Linked DNA regions of Pseudoduganella dura. The protein of the gene in region 2 interacts with the protein of the main gene of each other region in a pairwise test. Links are inferred from orthologs where the notes say so. Each region holds a gene or a part of one and is shown on either strand. Other genes may lie near its edges.

Region 1 (7,014 bases), 4.1 Mb from region 2 along the record:
CCCAGATCGAACAGCGCGATACCAAGCTGGCGCAATACCGCGACCAGCTGGAACGCCAGGTGGGCGTGCGTACCGAGCAGCTGGAGAAAGCCAAGAACGCGGCGGAGGCGGCCAGCCAGGCCAAGAGCGCGTTCCTGGCCAACATGAGCCACGAGATCCGCACGCCGATGAACGGCGTGCTGGGCATGACGGAACTGCTGCTGGCCACCGAGCTTACCGAGCAGCAGCGCCACTACACCAGCATGGTGAAGCGCTCCGGCGATCACCTGCTGGTCATCATCAACGACATTCTCGACTTTTCAAAGGTCGAGGCGGGCAAACTGACCGTGGAATACATCCATTTCAATTTCCGTGAACTGCTCGACGACATCGATTACGTGTTTACGCCGCAGGCGCAGGCCAAGGGCCTGGAACTGGACTTCGCGATCGCGCACGATATCCCGGTGGCCGTGATCGGCGACCCGAACCGGCTGCGCCAGGTGATCGTCAACCTGCTGGGCAATGCCATCAAGTTCACCGACGCCGGCCGCATCATGGTGCGGATTGCCGTCATCAACGAGGATGCGCAAGCTGTGGGGCTGCGCTTCGAGGTGCACGACACCGGCATCGGCGTGTCGCGCGAGGCCCGTACCCGCATCTTCGATTCGTTCTCGCAGGCCGATGGCTCCACCACCCGCAAGCACGGCGGCACCGGCCTCGGGCTGGCGATCTCGAAGCAGCTCGTGGAGCTGATGGGCGGCGCGATCGGCATCGACAACGCGCCGATGCGCGGCTCGATTTTCTGGTTCACCGTGCGTTTCGACAAGCGCCGCGTGGATGCCGACGATGCATCGTTCAACCAGAAGACCACCAAGGGTCTGCGCGCGCTCGTGGTCGACGCCGATGCCGGTTCGCGCACCGCGCTGGAAGGCTTGCTGGCGCGCTGGCACCTGAAATGCGACAGCGCCGAAAGCGCCGACGAATGCCTGGACATGCAGCGCGCCGCGATCGCCTGCGGCCAGCCCTACGACGTGGCGCTGCTGGACATGGACCTGCCGCAGATCGGCGGCCTGGTGCTGGCATCCGACATCAAGGCCGACCCGGCGCTGGCGGCGGTGCGGCTGCTGCTGTTGTCGACCGAACGCAACGCCGCCGACACCGTGCAGCGCCGCGAGGCCGGCGTGGCTTTCCAGCTGATCAAGCCGGCGCGCGAAAGCGACCTGTACGACTGCATCGTCACGCCGCTGCGCGCCAGCGAAGGGGTGCGCACCGCTTCACATGCTCACCTGCACGCTCACCTGCATGCCCAGCCGCATGCATCGCAGCAGCTGTTGCCGTCCCGGCGCCTGGCACCCGGCCGGGAGGCGCCGCACCGCCACAAGGTGCTGCTGGCCGAGGACAATCCGGTCAACGTGGAAGTGGCCTGCGCGATGCTGGAAAACCTGGGCCTCGAGGTGACGCGCGTCGGCAACGGCGAAGAAGCGCTGGCCGCCGTGAAGGCCGATGAGTTCGACCTGGTGCTGATGGACTGCCAGATGCCGGTCATGGACGGCATGGCGGCCACCGCCGAGATCCGCCGCCACGAACAGCAGCACGGTCATCAGCGCGGCCTGCCGGTCATCGCGATCACCGCCAACGCACTGCAGGGCGACCGCGAGACCTGCCTGGCGGCGGGCATGGACGACTACCTGTCGAAACCGTTCACGCAGGCGATGCTGTGCGAAACGCTGGCACGCTGGGTTGCGCTGCCGCGCGCCGCGCTGCTGCACCATGGCGACGTGCGCAAGGCCGCGCAGGCAGCCGGATTCGCCGGCGCGGCGCCGGTTGCCCCGGCCGCCACCGGCGCCACCGCGCCGCCGCGGCCTGACGGCGCCGGCGCCGCCAGGCCCGCCGACGGCTCGATCAACCGCCGCGCGCTGGAGGCGATCCGCGCCCTCAACGCGGACAAGGGCGAAATCCTGCTGCAACGGGTGCTGCACGCCTTCATCGATGACACGCCGCGGCGCCTGGCATCGCTGCACGACGCGATCGCCGCCGGCAATGCCGGATCGATCCGCAAGGCTGCCCACAGCCTCAAATCCTCGAGCGCCAATGTCGGCGCCGATACACTGGCCCAGCTGAGCAAGGACATGGAACAGCTGGGCCGCACCGACACCACCGGCGGCGCCGCCGTCCTGCTCGCCGCGATGGAGCAGGAGTTCTCGGCGGTGCGTGACACGCTCTCTTCCATGTTCGCCAAGGAGACCTAGAATGGCTGTGCCCCTCACCCCCGACGCGGTACCGTGCTGGTGGCGGACGACGATCCCGTCATGCGCCTCGTGATGCTGGAAATGCTGGCCCAGGTGGGTCTGGATGCGGTCGAAGCCGAAGACGGCGAACAGGCCGTGGCCTGCTTCGACCGGATGGTGCCGGACCTCGTGCTGCTCGACGTGGAAATGCCGCGGATGGACGGCTTCGACGTGTGCCGCGAGATCCGCGCCCGCGAGCAGGCGCGCGGCCTCATGACCAGCGTGCCGATCGTGATGGTGACCGGCGGCGACGACCTGGAAGCGGTCACGCAGGCCTACGAGGCCGGCGCCACCGACTTCGTCTCGAAGCCGATCAACTGGCCGATCCTCGGCCACCGCGTGCTGTACGTGCTGCGCGCCAGCGACGCGATCGCCCGCCTGCGGATCGCCGATGCGCACAACCGTGCCGTGCTCGCGGCGATCCCGGATACCTTCTTCCGCATGAGCCCCGATGGCGTCTACCTCGACTACGAACAGGGCCACGATCCCGGCGCCGTGTTCGCGCAGCAGCAGTGCGTGGGCCGGCATGTGCGCGACGTGCTGCCGCGCCCGATCGCCGACCGCCTGCTCGACCAGTTGCAGACAGTGCTGGACACGCAGGCGATCCGCTCGGTCGATTACGCGCTGGAGCGCGACGACATGGTGCACCACTTCGAGGCCCGCCTGGTCAGCACCGGTGCCGGCGAGGTACTCGGGCTGGTGCGCGATATCAGCGAGCGCAAGCGCACGGAGGAACAGATCCGGCGCCTGGCGTACTGCGACAGCCTGACCGGTATTCCGAACCGGCAGGCGTTCCTCGAGATGCTGGAACGGGAACTGGTGCGCTCGCGCCAGCACGGCCGCAAGTTCGCGATCCTGTTCATGGACCTCGATTCGTTCAAGCGCATCAACGATACGCTGGGCCACAACGTGGGCGACCTGCTGCTCAAGGTGGTGTCGGAGCGGCTGCACGAAACCATCCGCCCCGGCGACGTGGTGGCGCATCCGGGGATCGGCGACGTGCCGCCGCGGGGCGGGCCGGAACGGCGCGGCAACAACCTGGCCAGACTGGGCGGGGACGAATTCACGATCCTGATCCCCGACCTGGACCGCGCGGAAGATGCGCTGAACGTGGCCCACCGCGTGAAGGATGCGATGCGCCGGCCGTTCCACCTGGACGGACACGAGATCTTCGTCACCGCCAGCATCGGCATTTCGCTGTACCCCGAGGACGGCGACGATTCCTCTTCGCTGCTGAAGTACGCGGACACGGCGATGTACCACGCAAAGAACTGCGGCAAGAATAACGCCAAGCTGTACAGTTCCGCGCTGACCACGCAGATCATGAGCCACGTGAAGCTGGAGATCGGGCTGCGCAAGGCACTGCAGAACAACGAGCTGTACCTGCAGTACCAGCCGCAGATCGACGTGCCCAGCGCGCGGCTGGTGGGCGTGGAAGCACTGTTGCGGTGGCGGCACCCGGAGCACGGCATGATTTCACCGGACGATTTCATTCCGCTGGCCGAGGAAACGGGCCTGATCGTGCCGATCGGGGCCTGGGTGCTGCGCACCGCCTGCATGCAGGCGCGCGCCTGGCACGACGAATGCGGCCGCGCCGTGCGCGTGGCGGTGAACCTGTCGGCGCGGCAGTTCAAGGACGAGAACCTGGCGCAGACGGTGCTCGCGGTGCTGGAGGAAACGGGCCTCGACCCGCGCCTGCTGGAACTGGAACTGACCGAGGGCACGCTGATGGACGACGCGCAGGCCACGCTGGCCACGCTGGAACAGTTGCGGGCGATCGGCGTCTACCTGTCGATCGACGATTTCGGCACCGGCTACTCGTCGATGAATTACCTGAAGCGCTTCAATGTGCGCGCGCTGAAGATCGACAGGAGCTTCATCAGCGGCCTGCCGCAGGATTCCGAGAACGCGGCGATCACGCGCGCGATCATCGCGATGGCGCACGGACTGAAACTGGCCGTGGTGGCCGAAGGCGTGGAAACCGACGAACAGCTGCTGTTGCTGAAGCAGTTCGGCTGCGACATGGCGCAGGGTTACCTGCTGGGACAGCCGTCGACGGAAGAGGTGATCGGGGAGATGCTGATGAACACCGCGGCAACGGCAACGCGGTGAAGAGGTCCGGTGCCTGGATGGAGGGATGGCTTGCAAGCCATCACGGCTAAAAATCAGGGACGGACCCTGTTTTTCAGGAAATTTCCTGAAAAACAGGGCCCGTCCCGATTATTTTGCCTCTGGTTCCTGATTGCGTCAGGTACTGCGCCGGTCCAGCATCGCCCGCGCGATCGTGCCGGCATCCACGTATTCGAGCTCGCCGCCCACCGGCACGCCGCGGGCGAGCCGGCTGACCTGCAGGCCGCGCGCCTTCAGCATCTCGCTGATGTAATGCGCGGTGGCTTCGCCCTCGTTGGTGAAGTTGGTGGCCAGCACCACTTCGGCCACGACACCGTCGGCGGCGCGGGCGAGCAGTTTTTCCAGGTGGATGTCCTTCGGGCCGATGCCGTCCAGCGGCGACAGGCGGCCCATCAGCACGAAGTACAGGCCCTTGTATGTGAGCGTCTGCTCGATCATCACCTGGTCGGCCGGCGTTTCGACAACGCACAGCAGGCGGTGATCGCGCGCCTCGTCGGCGCACATGTCGCACACCTCCGCTTCGGTGAAGGTATTGCACAGCGCGCAGTGGTTGACCGATTCCACGGCCTGGTACAGCGCGCGCGACAGCATCGCCGCCCCTTCGCGGTCATGCTGCAGCAGGTGGAACGCCATGCGCTGCGCCGATTTCGGACCCACGCCCGGCAAGCGGCGCAACGCCTCCGTGAGGAACTCCAGCGATTTCGCCATGCTTCAATAGACCATTCTCGGGTTCGTCATCGATCGGGCCGCGCCGTCAGGCCTGGCGGTCGGGCAGGAAGGTTTCCAGGCCGTCCGCCGCCATCGTTGGCACGAATTCGATGATCGCATAGCTGGCCGCGCCGGCCTGCCGGAACGGGTCGAGTTCGATCACCGCCTCCACATCCGCGCGGCTGTCGGCGTTGGCGATGATGATGCCGCCGGTGCGCGGCACCATCCGGCCCGACATCACGAACGTGCCGTTCGCATACTGCTGCCGCAGGAACGCGCGGTGCGCGGCGAGCAGAGCGTCGATTTCCTCGTTGGGCTTCAGGTAGGTCAGCGTGACGATGAACATGGCGCGCCCGGTGCCAGCGTCAGAACGGCATCTTGAAGCCGGCCGGCAGGTTCATGCCGGAGGTCAGGCCGCTCATTTTCTCGGCGGCGGTGGCTTCGGCCTTGCGCACGGCGTCGTTGAAGGCGGCGGCGACCAGGTCTTCCAGCATGTCCTTGTCGTCGGCCAGCAGCGACGGGTCGATCGACACGCGCTTGACATCGTTCTTGCAGGTCATCACGACCTTCACCAGGCCGGCGCCGGACTGGCCTTCCACTTCGATCAGGGCCAGCGATTCCTGCGCCTTCTTCATGTTGTCCTGCATTGCTTGCGCCTGTTTCATCAGGCCGGCGATCTGGTTCTTCATCATGATGGTTTTCTCCGTATCGGTTGAAATGATTGGTGGGCTGGCTTCAATGATCCGCTTCAGTGATCCGCTTCAGTGAGCCGCCTGTCAGGCTGCCTGTGTTGTTGTCGGGTGAACCGCTCAGTGAGCCGGCGTGACGGGTGCCACGATCGAGCCGGGCACGACGAAGGCGCCGAATTCGCGCACCAGCGCCTGCACGAACGGATCGCCGTTGACCGTGTCCTCGGCCTGGCGCTGGCACGCTTCGCGGTGCACCTGCTGCTCGGCGGACGTGGTGTACCACACCGGACCGAGCTCCGTTTCGACGCGCACCACGCGATCGAAACGCTCGGCCAGCGCGGCCGTCAGTTTTTCCACGTTCGGCGGCGTGCGCCATGTGTCGATCGGGCAGCGCAGGCGGAACACGGCGGCGTTGCCGTCGATCGTGCAGTCGATCAGTTCGGACTGGGCGGCCAGCTGCTGCGCCACGCCGCGCAGCGGCAGGTGCGCGGCCAGCAGCGGCCAGTTGCCGTCCCACGCCAGTGCGGGAACGGGTGTGATCACGTAGGCATACGGTGCCTGTGCCGGCACTGGCTGGCGGGCAGCCGCCGGCGCGGGCTGGGGGGCAACGGCCGGTGCAGGCTGGGCGCCAACCGTGGGCGCCTGGGCGCGCGCATCGGCACGATACTGCGAAGCCGGTGCTTCGGCGCGCGCATTGTCGCGATACGGTGCCGGCGGCGCGCTCGCGGATGGAGACGCCATGGCGCTGTCGTCCGAGAATTCCGTCACCCACGGCGGCAGGTCGTCGTCCTGCTGCCGCGGCGGCGCCTGGCGCGCCTGCGGCTGCACCGCCGGCGGCGCTTCGAGCACGGCGGCTTCGCCTTGCGCCTGCGCGTCTTCCCATGGCGCGGGCCTGGCCTGCGCGGCAGTGTGCGGCAAAGGCGGCGACACCGGCGACGACGCCGGTTCGGCTTCCGGCGTGCCGATCTTCATCGGCGGTCGGGCCCCGGTGCGTGCCGCGGTGGCCGCGCGGGACGCCTCGAGCGCGGCATTGATCGCCGCGCGCGCCGTGCTTACGGGGCCGGCCGGGCGCACCGGCGCGGCGGCCGCGGGTGCCGGCCGGGCCGGGGCCGGGGTGGGTGCCGGTGCCGGTGTGGCGGCACGCTGCGCGGAGCCGGCCACCACGGCCGGATGCGGCGCGCTGGCGGAGGCATGGCTGACGGCGGCGGCGCTGGCGGCGC
Region 2 (7,212 bases):
GCCACTATTTTCTCGACGAGCAGAAGGTATTGGCCGCGCTGCGCAACCGGCCCGGGGAGCTGGCCTGAGATTCAAGCTCGACAAGCGGGCTCGATAGGCTGGCTCGCCAAGCCGGCCCCATAAACGGGCCCGGCGCCCCATCGCGCAGCCGCCACGTCGGATTTCCGGCTTTCCCCTCTGAAATCCGGTAAAATGCTAGGGGTTTTTCCTTGCACGTTTCTAGAAAGCGCTCGGCAGGGCTTCCCGCCCAGAGCGCTTTTTTGTATTTGGCCGCGTATTTGCAGCCTCAACGCCGTTTTAATTCAATGAACAACATTCGCAATTTCTCCATCATCGCCCACATCGACCATGGCAAGTCCACGCTGGCGGACCGCATCATCCAGCTGTGCGGCGGCCTGTCGGACCGCGAGATGGAATCCCAGGTGCTCGATTCGATGGACCTCGAACGCGAGCGCGGCATTACCATCAAGGCCCAGACGGCGGCGCTGAAATACAAGGCGCGCAATGGTGAAATCTACAACCTGAACCTGATCGACACGCCGGGCCACGTCGACTTCTCGTACGAAGTCTCGCGCTCGCTGTCGGCCTGCGAAGGCGCGCTGCTGGTCGTCGACGCCTCGCAGGGCGTCGAGGCGCAGACGGTGGCGAACTGCTACACGGCGCTGGACCTCGGCGTCGAGGTGGTGCCGGTGCTGAACAAGATCGACCTGCCGAACGCCGATCCGCCGTCCGCGATCGCCGAGATCGAGGACGTGATCGGCATCGAGGCCGGCGACGCCGTGCATTGCTCGGCCAAGACCGGCCTGGGCGTCGAGGATGTGCTGGAATCGATCATCGCCAAGGTGCCGCCGCCGAAGGGCGACCCGGATGCGCCGCTGCAGGCGCTCATCATCGACTCGTGGTACGACGCCTACGTGGGCGTCGTCATGCTGGTGCGCGTGGTCAACGGCACCATGAAGCCGAAGGAAAAGATCCGCCTGATGGCCACCGATTCGGTGCAGCTGGTGGAAGACATCGGCATTTTCTCGCCGCGTTCCGTGTCGTTGCCGACGCTGTCGGCCGGCCAGGTGGGCTTCGTGATCGCCGGCATCAAGGAACTGAAGGTCGCCCGCGTGGGCGACACGATCACGCACGCGGCCAAGCCGGCGCCCGAGCCGCTGCCCGGCTTCAAGGAAGTGCAGCCGCAGGTGTTCGCCGGCCTGTTCCCGGTCGAAGCGAACCAGTACGACGCGCTGCGCGACTCGCTGGAAAAGCTCAAGCTGAACGATGCCGCGCTGATGTACGAGCCGGAAGTGTCGCAGGCGCTGGGCTTCGGCTTCCGCTGCGGCTTCCTGGGCCTGCTGCACATGGAAATCGTGCAGGAACGCCTGGAACGCGAGTTCGACATGGACCTGATCACCACGGCGCCCACGGTGGTGTACGAGGTCGAGCAGCGCGACGGTTCCATCCTGAAGGTGGACAATCCATCGCGCATGCCGGACCCGTCGCACATCAACGATGTGCGCGAGCCGATCGTCACCGTCAACCTGTACATGCCGCAGGAGTATGTCGGGTCGGTGATCACGCTGTGCATCGGCAAGCGCGGCGTCCAGCTGGACATGGCCTACCACGGCCGCCAGGTGAAGCTGGTGTACGAGATGCCGATGGCCGAGATCGTGCTGGACTTCTTCGACAAGCTCAAGTCCACCTCGCGCGGCTATGCGTCGATGGATTACGAGTTCAAGGAATACCGCTCGGCCGACGTGGTTAAGGTCGACATGCTGATCAACAGCGAGAAGGTCGATGCGCTGGCCATCATCGTGCACCGCGCCAATGCGCCGTACCGCGGCCGCCAGGTGGCGGCGAAGATGCGCGAACTGATCCCGCGCCAGATGTTCGACGTGGCGATCCAGGCCGCGATCGGCTCCAACATCATCTCGCGTGAAAACGTGAAGGCGTTGCGCAAGAACGTGCTGGCCAAGTGCTACGGCGGCGACATCTCGCGGAAAAAGAAACTGCTCGAAAAGCAGAAGGCCGGCAAGAAACGCATGAAGCAGGTCGGCTCCGTTGAAATCCCGCAGGAAGCATTCCTGGCAATTCTCCAAGTGGACGAAAAATGACATTGCAAAGCATCCTCGGCAATTTTGCGCTGATCCTGTTTGTGCTGATGGTGGTGACCGGGATCATCTGGGTCCTGGACGTGTTCTATCTGGCGAAACAGCGCCGGATCGCCGCCGACCGGGCGCTGGCCGATTACGACTCGCGCACCGCGAAGCTGACCGCCGACGGCATCAAGGTCGACAGCAATACGCAGAGCCGCGCGCAGATCGAGCAGGCGCTGCTCAGGCAGCCGACCTGGATCGAGTATTCCGGCAGCTTCTTCCCGGTGATCGCGCTGGTGTTCGTGCTGCGCTCGTTCCTGTTCGAGCCGTTCAAGATCCCGTCGTCGTCGATGGTGCCGACCCTTCTGGTGGGCGACCTGATCCTGGTGAACAAGTTCACGTACGGCATTCGCCTGCCGATCGTCAACCAGAAGATCATCCAGCTGAACGATCCGCAGCGCGGCGACGTGATGGTGTTCAAGTACCCGAAGGACATGAGCCAGGATTACATCAAGCGCGTCGTTGGCGTGCCGGGTGATAAGATCACTTATGAAAACAAGCGCCTGACCGTGAACGGCAAGCCGATCGCCTACGCGCCGCAGGACGATTACCTGGACGACGAAACCCTGAATTACAAGAAGCAATTCAAGGAAAACCTGTCCGGCGTCGAGCACCGCATCCTGAACGACGACCGCGCGCCGACGCTGAACCTGTCCGACGTGCGCGAATTCCCGGGCAAGGAGGCGTGCACCTATACGTACGACGGCTTTACCTGCACCGTGCCGGCTGGCAACTACTTCATGATGGGCGACAACCGCGACAACAGCGCGGACAGCCGGTACTGGGGCTTCGTGCCGGACAAGAACGTCGTCGGCAAGGCGGTGGCGGTGTGGATGAACCTGTCCAACCCGCGCCGTATCGGCGGCATCCAGTAATACAGTGACCGAGATACAGTGATCGAGCGGGGAGCAGCGATGCGTGGACGGGCCAATTTTGCACTGCGGCAAGGCGCACTGCGTCAAGGCGCACTGCGTCAAGGCGGTATTTCGCTGACGGGCCTGGTCGTCGTGCTGGCGCTGGCCGGCCTGGCTGGCGTGCTGGCGATGAAGATCCTGCCCACGTATTCGGAATACCGGTCGGTCAGCGCGGCGATCGCCAAGGCCAGGGCCGCCGGCGGCACGCCGCAGGAGATCCGGGCCTCGTTCGACCGCAGCGCCGAGGTAAACTACATCAGCTCGATCAGCGGCCGAGACCTCACGATCGAGCGGGTCAACGGTGAAACCGAAGTCTCGTTCGCCTACGACAAGAAAATCCACCTGGCCGGGCCGGCCAGCGTGCTGCTCGAATACAGCGGCTCGACCGCCAAGGGCGGTGCCACCCCCGCCCGTGCCGAGTGACACGAAAGACAGGACAGACAGGAAGATGAATCTACAGTTATTGCAAACGAAGCTGGGCCACACGTTCCGGGACGCTGGGTTACTGCAGCAGGCCCTGACGCATCGCAGCCACAGCAGTTTGCATAACGAACGCCTGGAATTCCTGGGCGATTCGATCCTGAACTGCGCGGTGGCGTCGATCCTGTACGACCGCTACCTGCAGATCGACGAGGGCGACCTGTCGCGGCTGCGCGCCAACCTGGTCAAGCAGCAATCGCTGTTCGAGATCGCCCAGAAGCTGGAACTTTCCCAGTTCCTGCGGCTGGGCGAGGGCGAACTGAAATCGGGCGGGTTCCGCCGGCCGTCGATCCTGGCGGACACGCTCGAAGCGCTGCTGGGCGCGATCTTCCTCGATGCCGGCTTCGATGCCGCGGCAAAGGTGATCCGCGCGTTCTATATCCCGATCCTGGACACCGTCGACCCCCGCACGCTGGGCAAGGACGCCAAGACCCTGCTGCAGGAATTCCTGCAAAGCAAGAAGATATCCCTGCCGCTGTACAACGTGGTCGCCACGCACGGCGCCGCGCACAGCCAGGAATTCGAGATCGAGTGCCTGGTGCCCAAGCTGGGCATCCAGGTCTACGGCCGGGGCGGCAGCCGCCGTGCCGGCGAACAGGCGGCCGCCAAGCTGGCGCTGGAAGTGGCCGAACAGGCCGCGCAGAAAGCGCCCGCCGCCGCGCGCAAGAGCAAACCGCGCGCCGCACAGCTGAAGCTGGCGGGTATCGCCACCGTCCAGGGCGACGAGCCGGCGGAAAAAAAGCTCGTCAACAAATAACCGAGAACCATCATGACTGACGCCACCACGCCCGCAGGATTCCGCTGCGGCTACATCGCCATTGTCGGCCGCCCCAACGTGGGCAAGTCGACGTTGATGAACACGCTGATCGGCGCCAAGGTCAGCATCACGTCGCGCAAGGCGCAGACCACGCGCCACCGCATCACCGGCATCCAGACACTGGCCGATGCGCAGTTCATCTACGTCGACACGCCGGGTTTCCAGACCCGCCACTCGAACGCGCTGAACAAGACGCTGAACAAGACCGTCACAGGCACGCTCGATTCGTCGGACGTGATCCTGTACCTGGTCGAAGCCGGCACCTTCGGCGCCGCCGACCAGCAGGTGATCGACCTGCTGCCGAAGGATATCCCGGTGGTGCTGGTGATTAACAAGTCGGACCGCGTGAAGGACAAGGCCGTGCTGCTGCCGTTCGCGCAGCAGGTGGCAAGCAAGTTCGACTTCGCGGCCGTGGTGCCCGTATCGGCCAAGCTGCGCTTCCAGCTGGACGGCCTGCAGAACGAAATCAAGCGCCTGCTGCCGGAAAACCCCCCGGTGTTCGGCGAAGACGACATCACCGACCGCAGCGAGAAATTCCTCGCCTCGGAAATCGTGCGCGAAAAACTGTTCCGCTTTGTCGGCGACGAACTGCCGTATACGAGCACCGTGCTGATCGAGAAGTTCGAGCAGGAGGGCAACCTGCGGCGCATCTTCGCCGCGATCCTCGTCGAACGCGACGGCCACAAGTCCATGATCATCGGCAACAAGGGCGCCCGGCTGAAGGAAGTCTCCACCCAGGCCCGCCTCGACATGGAAAAGCTGTTCGGCGGCCCGGTCTACCTGGAGATCTGGGTCAAGGTGAAATCCGGCTGGGCCGACAACGAAGCCGGCCTGCGCGCTTACGGCTACGAATAACGCCATGCGTACAGGCGCCCCTACGGCCGGGTCCGAGTCCGATACGGCAGTCGATGCCATGGACACGGACTCGGCCGTAAGCGCTGCCGATACCGCTACCGCCGAGCCGGTGGATGCCACTGCATCGCCGGAAAACCCGGTCGTGGAAGTCCGCGACAACGCGGTCTCCTACCTGCTGCAGACAGCACCGGCCGTACGTCCCCCGCAGCAAACACGCAAGCGCACCGCGCCCCGCACGGTGGGCACGCGCGTGACCGCCCAGCCGGCCTTCGTGCTCCACAGTTACCCGTACAAGGAAACCAGCCTGATCGTCGAGTTGCTGACGCGCGACTTCGGCCGTGTTGCGCTGATCGCGAAAGGGGCCAAGCGCCCGCACTCGCAGCTGCGCGGCGTGCTGCAGACCTTCCAGCCGGTGTCCGCCGGCTGGACCGGCAAGAACGAGCTGCGCACGCTGACCGACGCCGACTGGGTGGGCGGCCTGCTGCCGCTGGAAAAGACGGCGCTGCTGTGCGGCTTCTACCTGAACGAGCTGCTCGTGAAACTGCTGGCGCGCGACGATGCGCACCCGAAGCTGTTCGACCATTACGTGTCCACGCTGAACCAGCTGGCCCACAACGAACCGCCGCCGATCGTCTTGCGAAAATTCGAAACGGCCTTACTTAAGGAGACCGGGGTAGCCTCCGATCTCACCCGCTGCGCCGACACGCGGGGCAAGGTCAAGCCCGGCATCGCGTACGTGGTCGATCCCGACCGGGGCCCGCGCCCCGCCGGCGATGACGATACCGCGCCGCGCGTGGCCGGCAAGACCCTGCTCGACATGGCGCGCGAGGATTACACGGACCCGGCCACGCAGGCGCAGAGCAAGCAGCTGATGCGTTTCCTGCTGGCCCACCAGCTGAACGGGGCGCCGCTGAACACGCGCCAGATTTTGATCGACCTGATGCAACTGTAAAAACAAAGAGACCATGAGCTTCCTGCACCCTTCCGGCACGATGATCGACCTGGGCGTCAACATCGACCACGTGGCCACGCTGCGCAACGCGCGCGGCACCAAGTACCCCGACCCGATCCGCGCGGCGCTGCTGGCCGAACAGGCCGGCGCCGACTGCATCACGCTGCACCTGCGCGAAGACCGCCGCCACATCCGCGACGCGGACGTGATGGCTCTGGCGCCGCAGCTCATCACACGGATGAACCTGGAAGCGGCCGTCACGCCGGAGATGATCGACTTCGCCTGCCGTATCAAGCCGGCCGACGTGTGCCTGGTGCCGGAAAAGCGCACCGAGATCACCACCGAGGGCGGGCTGGACGTGGTGCGCTTCCACAAGGAAGTGGCCGCCGCAGTGAAGCAGCTGCAGGGCGAGAACATCCGCGTGAGCCTGTTCATCGATGCCGACGAGGCGCAGATCCAGGCCGCGGCCGATGTGGGCGCGCCCGTCATCGAGCTGCACACCGGCGCCTATGCCGATGCCGAAGGCGAGGAGCAGCTGAAGGAGCTCGAGCGCGTCAGGGCGGGCGTGCGCTGGGGCGTGCAGCGCGGTCTGAAAGTCAATGCCGGCCACGGCCTGCATTACACGAACGTGCAGGCGATTGCCGCGATCCCGCAGATCGAGGAGCTCAACATCGGCCACGCGATCGTCGCGCACTCGGTGTTCGTCGGCTGGGAAAACGCGGTGCGCGAGATGAAGGCGATCATGGTCTCCACGCGCCTGGGAGCCCGATGATCCACGGGATCGGCACCGACATCTGCAAGGTTCCCCGCATCGGCGAAGCGCTCGCGCGCCAGGGCGAACGCTTTGCGCGCCGCGTGCTCGGTCCCGAGGAGCTGGAGGTGTTCCGCGAACGCAGCGCCCGCAACGCGACACGGGGCGTACGCTACGTGGCGACGCGCTTCGCCGCCAAGGAAGCGTTCTCGAAGGCGCTGGGCCTGGGCCTGCGCCCGCCGATGACGTGGCCCGCGGCGCAGCTGGTGAACGATGCGCTGGGTGCGCCGTGCATCGTCTGC
Region 3 (7,238 bases), 1.9 Mb from region 2 along the record:
TTGCGCGCGATGGTCGGCACGGGCTTGAAGAACTCGTGCGCGTCTTCCACCGTCATGTCCAGCACCTGGGTGATGTTCTTGCCCTTGTAGTGGACTTCGAGCGTTTCGCGGTTGTAGCGCTTGCCGTGGCACACGTCGCACGGCACGTACACGTCCGGCAGGAAGTGCATTTCCACCTTCAGCACACCGTCGCCCTGGCACGCCTCGCAGCGGCCGCCCTTCACGTTGAACGAGAAGCGGCCGGCGCTGTAGCCCCGTTCCTTCGCTGTCGGCACCGTGGAGAACAGGTCGCGGATCGGCGTGAACAGGCCCGTGTACGTGGCGGGATTGGAGCGCGGCGTGCGGCCGATCGGCGCCTGGTCGACGGAAATCACCTTGTCGAAATGTTCCAGGCCGCTGATCGACTCGTGTTCCGCCGGCTCCGTCTGCGAACCGTACAGGTGGCGCGACAGGGCCGGATACAGCGTATCGTTCACCAGCGTCGATTTGCCGGAACCGGAAACGCCGGTCACGCACGTGAGCAGGCCGACCGGCACCGACAGGGTCTGGTTCTTCAGGTTGTTGCCCTTGGCGCCGGTGATCACCAGCTGGCGGTTCGGGTCCGCCACATGGCGCTTCTTCGGCACCTCGATGCGCATGGTGCCGTTCAGGTACTGCGCCGTCAGCGATTCCTTGTTCTTCAGGATATCCTTCAGCGAACCGGACGCGATCACGTCGCCGCCGTGCACGCCGGCACCCTTGCCCATGTCGACGATGTAGTCGGCGGTGCGGATCGCATCCTCGTCATGCTCCACCACCAGCACGCTGTTGCCGATGTCGCGCAGGTGCTTCAGCGTTTCGATCAGGCGGTCGTTGTCGCGCTGGTGCAGGCCGATCGACGGTTCGTCGAGCACGTACATCACGCCCGTCAGGCCGGAACCGATCTGCGAGGCCAGGCGGATACGCTGCGCCTCGCCGCCGGACAGCGTGTCGGCAGAACGGTCCAGCGACAGGTAATCCAGGCCCACGTTGTTCAGGAACGAGAGGCGCGAGATGATTTCCTTGACGATACGGTCGGCGATGTCGCGCTTGGCGCCCTTCAGCTTCAGCTGCTCGAAGAACGACAGCGTGTCGCGCAGCGGCTTCTCGGCGATCTCGTAGATCGCCTTTTCCTGCTTGCCGGTGCCCACTTTCACGTGGCGCGCTTCCACGCGCAGGCGCGCGCCTTCGCAGGTGGGGCACTTTTTCTCATTGATGAACTTGGCCAGTTCTTCCTTGACGGCCATCGAGTCGGTTTCGCGGTAACGGCGCGACAGGTTGTTGACCACGCCTTCGAACGCGTGCTCCTTGACGACCGCGCGGCCGCGCTCGTTCACGTACGAGAACGGGATCGATTTGTTGCCGGAACCGTGCAGCACGGCGTTCTGCGCGGTGTTGGACAATTTCTCGAACGGCGCATCGAGGTCGAAACCGTAATGCGTCGCCAGGCTCTGCAGCATCGAGAAGTAGAACTGGTTGCGGCGGTCCCAGCCTTTCACGGCGCCGGAGGCGAGCGACAGGTTCGGGAACGCCACGATGCGCTTCGGATCGAAGAACTCGATATGGCCCAGGCCATCGCATTCCGGGCAGGCGCCCATCGGGTTATTGAACGAGAACAGCCGCGGCTCCAGCTCCTGCAGCGAATAGCCGCAGCTGGTGCAGGCGAACTTGTTCGAGTACACGTGTTCGGTGCCGGCATCCATGTCGTAGGCCACCGCGCGGCCGTCGGCCAGGCGCAGCGCCGTCTCGAAGCTTTCCGCCAGGCGCTGCTTGATCTCCGGATTCACTTTCACACGGTCGATGACCACGTCGATCGTGTGCTTTTCCGTTTTCTTCAGCTTCGGCAAATCGTCCACTTCGTAGATCTTCGCCTCGTGCGTGCCGCTCTGCACGCGGAAGCGCACGAAGCCATGCGCCTGCATCTGCTCGAACAGGTCCACGTGCTCGCCCTTGCGGTTGGCCACCACGGGCGCCATGATCATCAGCTTGGTGCCTTCCGGCATGGCCAGCACGGCATCGACCATCTGCGACACCGATTGCGCCGACAGCGCATGGTCCGGGTGGTTGATGCAGTACGGCGTGCCCACGCGGGCATACAGCAGGCGCAGGTAATCGTGGATTTCCGTCACGGTGCCGACAGTGGAGCGCGGGTTGTGCGACGTGGCCTTCTGCTCGATCGAGATGGCCGGCGACAGGCCTTCGATCAGGTCCACGTCCGGCTTTTCCATCAGCTGCAGGAACTGGCGCGCATACGCCGACAGCGATTCGACGTAGCGGCGCTGGCCTTCGGCGTACAGCGTATCGAACGCCAGCGACGACTTGCCGGACCCGGACAACCCGGTGATCACGATCAGCTTGTTGCGGGGCAGGTCGAGGTTGATGTTCTTCAGGTTGTGCGTACGCGCGCCGCGAATGCGGATTTCTTCCATGAATGTATGTGCCTTGAATGCGAGGAAACGACAGGGACGGCCAGCCTGGAGCGATCGCCCGCTCCCGCTTCATGCCACGATGGCAAGGGGCGGGGGCGGCTTTCCGGAGACCCAAGTTAGCCACAATGCTGGCGTTCGATTCGATTTCAAGGTCTCGTGACAGTTTTGATCAAGTCAGGACAAGAACGAGCCGTGGCCGGCAAATACTGTATATAATACCAGTATTCAAAATCTGCTGCTCGCACGCTTGTACATACCGTGTGCGGTGTGGTGCATAGTGTGAGCCCGGCGTGTACACAACAGCACGCATGCCATGCGAAATTCGTCCATCGCATGGTAACGTGTCCGTCTTATAATGTTCGTTTGGTAAAAATCTACGCAGGAGTACTACATGGCATCTGTCAATAAAGTCATTATCGTCGGCAACCTGGGCCGCGACCCGGAAATCCGCTACATGCCGAGCGGCGATGCCATCGCGAACATTGCCGTGGCCACTTCCTTCAAGTCGAAGGACCGTAACACCGGCGAACAGAAGGAAATCACCGAGTGGCATCGCATCTCGTTCTTCGGCCGCCTGGCCGAGATCGTTGGCCAGTACCTGAAGAAAGGTTCGTCCGTCTACGTCGAGGGCCGCCTGCAGACCCGCAAGTACACCGACAAGGATGGCGTTGAAAAATACGCAACCGACATCGTCGCGCAGGAAATGCAGATGCTCGGCGGCCGCGGTGGCGCGGGCGACGCGATGGGTGGCGGTGACGACATGGGTGGCTACGATGCGCCGCCGAGCCGCCCGGCACCGCGTCCGCAGCAGGCCGCCGCGCCGGCACCACGCCCGGCACCGAAGCCGGCACCGAACTTCTCGGATATGGATGACGATATTCCCTTCTAAGACCCAATAGGTAGTAGTCGTAAACAACGCCCTCCAAGTCTTTGATTTGGAGGGCGTTTTCTTTTTTACAATTTTTCTGCTTGGTAAGGTATATCGTGGCAAGGCCATCTTCTGAACAAGCTCCCCCAGTCTGTAGGGCTCGCGGCCATCAAACAGCTTTGGAAGAAATCGATTCGCTCAGGGACGCCGGAAGTAGGTGCCCCGAGCAGGGGCGCCTTGACGTGCTCGCTACTCTTGTTGCGGTGTACAAGGCTCGCCGGCGCCGCTCACGTGATTGAGTTCTTGCTCTACACGCCCGCTCCGTAGTGGCGCAGATGCCCATAACTGCTAGCCGCTGGCCGGTGACGTGCCGTCATTGCGCGCAATCCACGCTGGGGCCAACAGATACCTGCTCGAAAGCGCTCTGCGCGCGGTGCTACCCAAAGCAGTCATCGCTGGCATGCGCGAGCGCCCCGACCCGATCGGCGCATCGCTGAGGATAGCGGGGCGCCCTGAAAGTAGTACAGAGATAGCATTCCAGCTTGCCGTCCGTGGCCACGGGCAATAGCTACGACGACCTGGGGCACGCCGGGTGAGCCCCCGCATGACCAATCAAGCACCCCATCGCCATAACGCTTCACGCGGCAAGCGCCGGATAGTCCACATAGCCTCGGGAACCCCCGCCATAGAACGTGAACGGATCGGGCTCGTTGTAGGGTCCGCCCTGCGCGATGCGGCGCACCAGGTCGGGGTTGGCGATGAATTGCCGGCCGAAAGACACCATATCCGCCCGGCCGTCGCGAATCAGCCCGTCGGCCGCCTCGGGGCTCAAGCCACCGTTGGCGATCACGAAGCCGCCGTAGTTTGCGCGGACAAGCGACAGTAGTTCATCCATGTCCGGCACGCCGCCCCAGGCATTCGTGTCGGCCGCGTGGACGTAGCCGACCCCGTACTCTTCGAGCATGCGCAGCAGGTAGCCATAGGTATCGGCCAGCGCAGGGTCGCCGGCATTGTTGTACAACGCGAACGGCGAGATGCGCACGCCGATGCGCGAGGCAGGGAACGACAGCATCACCGACTCGATCACCAGACGCAGGAACCTTGCGCGGTTCTCGACGCCGCCGCCGAAGTCGTCGGTGCGCCGGTTCACAAGAGACGACAGGAACTGCTGCGGCAGGTAGCCGTTGGCCGCGTGGATCTCCACGCCATCGAGCCCCGTATCGAGCGCGTTGGCTGCCCCGATGCCGAATGCGCGGACGGCACTGAAGATCTCTTCCCGCTCCATGGCGCGCGACGGCGAGGCAGCGATGCGCGTGTACTGGCCGTTGCGCAGCATGCCGTACACCTGCAGCAGGTGCAGGTCGTCGTTGACGCCCGATGGCGACAGTGGCGCCGCGCCGCCGAGCAGGGCATAAGAGCTGACGCGCCCGCTGTGCCACAGTTGCATAAACAGCTTGCCACCATCCCGGTGAACGGCCGCCGCGACGCGCCGCCATCCTGCCACCTGTTCCGGTGTGTAGATGCCCGGCGCCAGCTCGAACGCCGCCGACATGGTGGAGACATTGGTGGCCTCCGAAATGAGGAGGCCGGCCGATGCGCGTTGTTGATAGTATTGTGCGGCGAGGTCATCGGGTACCCCGTCCCTGCCCGCACGGCTGCGCGTCACCGGCGCCATGGCGACGCGGTTGCCAAGGGCGAGGCCGCCGAGCATCGCGGGTTGCAAAATGGCTTTCATGGTTTGCTCCTTTGGTGTCTGCTGTCGATGAGGCATCGTAGCCGCAGCACGGGGTGGTGATAATCCATCCCGGCCGCAAAGGGGCTTTGCCCAATTCGCAAAGGAATCGATGGACCGCTTTTCGGAACTTAATGCCTTCTGCGCCGTTGCCACGAGCAGCGGCTTTTCCGCCGCGGGCAGGCTGCTCGGGCTGGTACCGTCCACGGTCGCGCGCCTCGTTGACGGCCTCGAGGCGCGGCTGGGCGCTCCGTTGCTGAACCGGTCGACGCGCCAGGTCACGCTGACCGAGGCCGGCACCGAATATTTCGTGAGGGCGCAGGCCATCCTGGCCAGCCTCGAAGAGGCCGACGCCGCCGCGGGTTCTGCACACTCGGGGCCGCAAGGACTGCTGAGGGTGAGCGCGCCGGTCGCCTTTACCCGGCTGTACATCGCGCCGCACCTAGCCGAGCTCCAGCTACGCCATCCGCGGCTGGAACTGGAACTGATGGTGTCCGACGCGCTGTCGGACATGGTGGGAGAGGCGATCGACGTGGCGATCCGCATCGGCGCCGCGAACAGCCAGCCGGACCTGGTGGCCAGGCCGCTCGCCGGCCACCGGCGCATCGTATGCGCCAGTCCTGCCTATCTCGAACGCTGTGGCACCCCGCAAGTGCCCGCGGACCTGCTCCGGCACGAATGCCTTCGCTTCGCGTACACCAGCCTGTTGCGCCGACCGGGATGGCGCTTCCTGAAGGATGGCGAGACCCTCGAGATCGCGGTGCGGGGCAGGCTCATTGCCAACAGTTCGGACGTGCTGCGCCAGGCGGCGCTCGATGGCGCGGGCGTCGCGCTGCTGCCCGACTGGCTGGTCAGCGCGGATGTGGAGGACGGCAGGCTGGCCGCCTTGCTGGCGGACTTCGAGAGCAACCCGGGCCCGATGGACGTGGGCGTGTTCGCCGTCTACCAGCCGAGCCGGCGCGGCTCCGGCAAGGTGCGGGCATTCGTTGACTTCATCGCCGAGCGTCTCAAGGATTCGTGTGGGATCGGCTGCCCATGATGCCGGCGCCGAGTTCCACACCCCACTGCCCCAGCTCGCGGGCCGCCGCCAGGCGCACGCGTTCCCAGGCGCCCAGCCGGCTGTCTGAGTAACCCTCGCGCAGCGCATGGGCCAACGCCATCGCATCCGCCGCCGCCTTGCCGGTACCGCTGGCGGTATGCGGCCGGATGACGGCCGCGGCGTCGCCCAGAAGCAGCACGCGCCCATCCCGCAATACCGGTGCCTGCAAATCGACGATCGCCTGGACGAACGGCTGCGCAGTCGCCTCGACCAGCGCCCGCAGCGAAGGCGCCAGGATGGAGCCTGCTTCCGCGCGTAATCCATGCGCCGTTTCGCGCGTCATGGCGCCGGGCGGCAGCGATGCCTCGTGTCGCTGGCCATCCCTGTCGGTCAGGATGGCATGGAGCATCGCGCCGGCAGCCACCGGGCGGTACCATACCCAGTTCCAGCGCCGTTGGCCAAAGCCGGTGGCGCCGTCCGTGCCCGGTACGGGATAGGTAAGGAACATGTGCCGCTCCCCTTCCTGGAACACGAACGTGTGGTCGAGCCGGTCCCGCAACGCTTCCGGCAGTTCCGTTTCCGGAATTAAGCCGCGCCACGCCACGTAGCCCGCATAGCGCGGCAGGAGATCGGGGAACATCTGCCTGCGCACCTTCGAGCGGGCGCCGTCGGCGCCAACCAGCAGATCGGCACGCACTTCCCGTCCATCCGTCAGTTGCGCGATCACCATGTCGGACCGCTGTTCGTATACCGTCAATGCTAGACCGGCGTGCACTGCCGGCTGGGCATCCCACAGCACGCCGTATAGCGCATTCCACGAGGTCTGCGTCTGCGGCATGTGCAGCCGCCGGATCACGTTGTCGTCCTGGTCGAGGAAGATGCGGTCGACCGTCGTTACACCAGGTGTGCCGTGCCAGCCGATATCGGCCTGGTGAAGGGCACGCAGCATGTCGCCCTGCAGCACCAGCCCGCCGCCGCGGCCGGACAGGTCCGAAGGCGAGCGCTCGAAGACTTCCACGTCCCATCCTTCGCGGCGCAGCAGTGCCGCAGTGGTCAGCCCGCCGATGGAACCCCCGATGACGACGGCCTTGCGGCCATCCGTTTTAGCTTCCTTGTTCATCGCACTTCCTTTCATTGTTGGCGTCAAGGTAG

Evidence for each region.
Region 1: the proteins of recO (region 2) and recR interact in binary tests that used the Escherichia coli proteins (3 or more experiments, as listed by UniProt). The link is inferred for Pseudoduganella dura from one-to-one orthologs.
Region 3: the proteins of recO (region 2) and ssb interact in binary tests that used the Escherichia coli proteins (3 or more experiments, as listed by UniProt). The link is inferred for Pseudoduganella dura from one-to-one orthologs.

The regions. Positions count from the first base shown.
Region 1 is NZ_WNWM01000002.1:1,167,953-1,174,966, forward strand. What follows is about bases 3,311-6,061. They hold recR (recombination mediator RecR), read right to left. Parts: upstream 5,106-6,061; coding sequence 4,515-5,105; downstream 3,311-4,514. Other genes in these bases: GJV26_RS05330 (putative bifunctional diguanylate cyclase/phosphodiesterase), read left to right, coding at 3,311-4,379; GJV26_RS05340 (YciI family protein), read right to left, coding at 5,152-5,451; GJV26_RS05345 (YbaB/EbfC family nucleoid-associated protein), read right to left, coding at 5,471-5,797; dnaX (DNA polymerase III subunit gamma/tau), read right to left, coding at 5,915-6,061. Also shown: GJV26_RS05325 (response regulator), read left to right, coding at 1-2,228; more of GJV26_RS05330, read left to right, coding at 2,289-3,310; more of dnaX, read right to left, coding at 6,062-7,014. UniProt on the Escherichia coli protein: May play a role in DNA repair. It seems to be involved in an RecBC-independent recombinational process of DNA repair. It may act with RecF and RecO.
Region 2 is NZ_WNWM01000002.1:5,244,509-5,251,720, forward strand. The notes cover bases 4,264-7,212. They hold recO (DNA repair protein RecO), read left to right. Parts: upstream 4,264-5,265; coding sequence 5,266-6,159; downstream 6,160-7,212. Other genes in these bases: rnc (ribonuclease III), read left to right, coding at 4,264-4,292; era (GTPase Era), read left to right, coding at 4,305-5,207; pdxJ (pyridoxine 5'-phosphate synthase), read left to right, coding at 6,173-6,931; acpS (holo-ACP synthase), read left to right, coding at 6,928-7,212. In the rest of the region: GJV26_RS23020 (glutaredoxin family protein), read left to right, coding at 1-68; lepA (translation elongation factor 4), read left to right, coding at 306-2,099; lepB (signal peptidase I), read left to right, coding at 2,096-3,016; GJV26_RS23035 (DUF4845 domain-containing protein), read left to right, coding at 3,056-3,478; more of rnc, read left to right, coding at 3,504-4,263. UniProt on the Escherichia coli protein: Involved in DNA repair and RecF pathway recombination.
Region 3 is NZ_WNWM01000002.1:3,366,198-3,373,435, forward strand. What follows is about bases 1,613-4,587. They hold ssb (single-stranded DNA-binding protein), read left to right. Parts: upstream 1,613-2,838; coding sequence 2,839-3,336; downstream 3,337-4,587. Other genes in these bases: uvrA (excinuclease ABC subunit UvrA), read right to left, coding at 1,613-2,447; GJV26_RS14765 (alkene reductase), read right to left, coding at 3,953-4,587. Outside these bases: more of uvrA, read right to left, coding at 1-1,612; more of GJV26_RS14765, read right to left, coding at 4,588-5,050; GJV26_RS14770 (LysR family transcriptional regulator), read left to right, coding at 5,160-6,086; GJV26_RS14775 (FAD binding domain-containing protein), read right to left, coding at 6,055-7,206. UniProt on the Escherichia coli protein: Plays an important role in DNA replication, recombination and repair. Binds to ssDNA and to an array of partner proteins to recruit them to their sites of action during DNA metabolism. Acts as a sliding platform that migrates on DNA via reptation.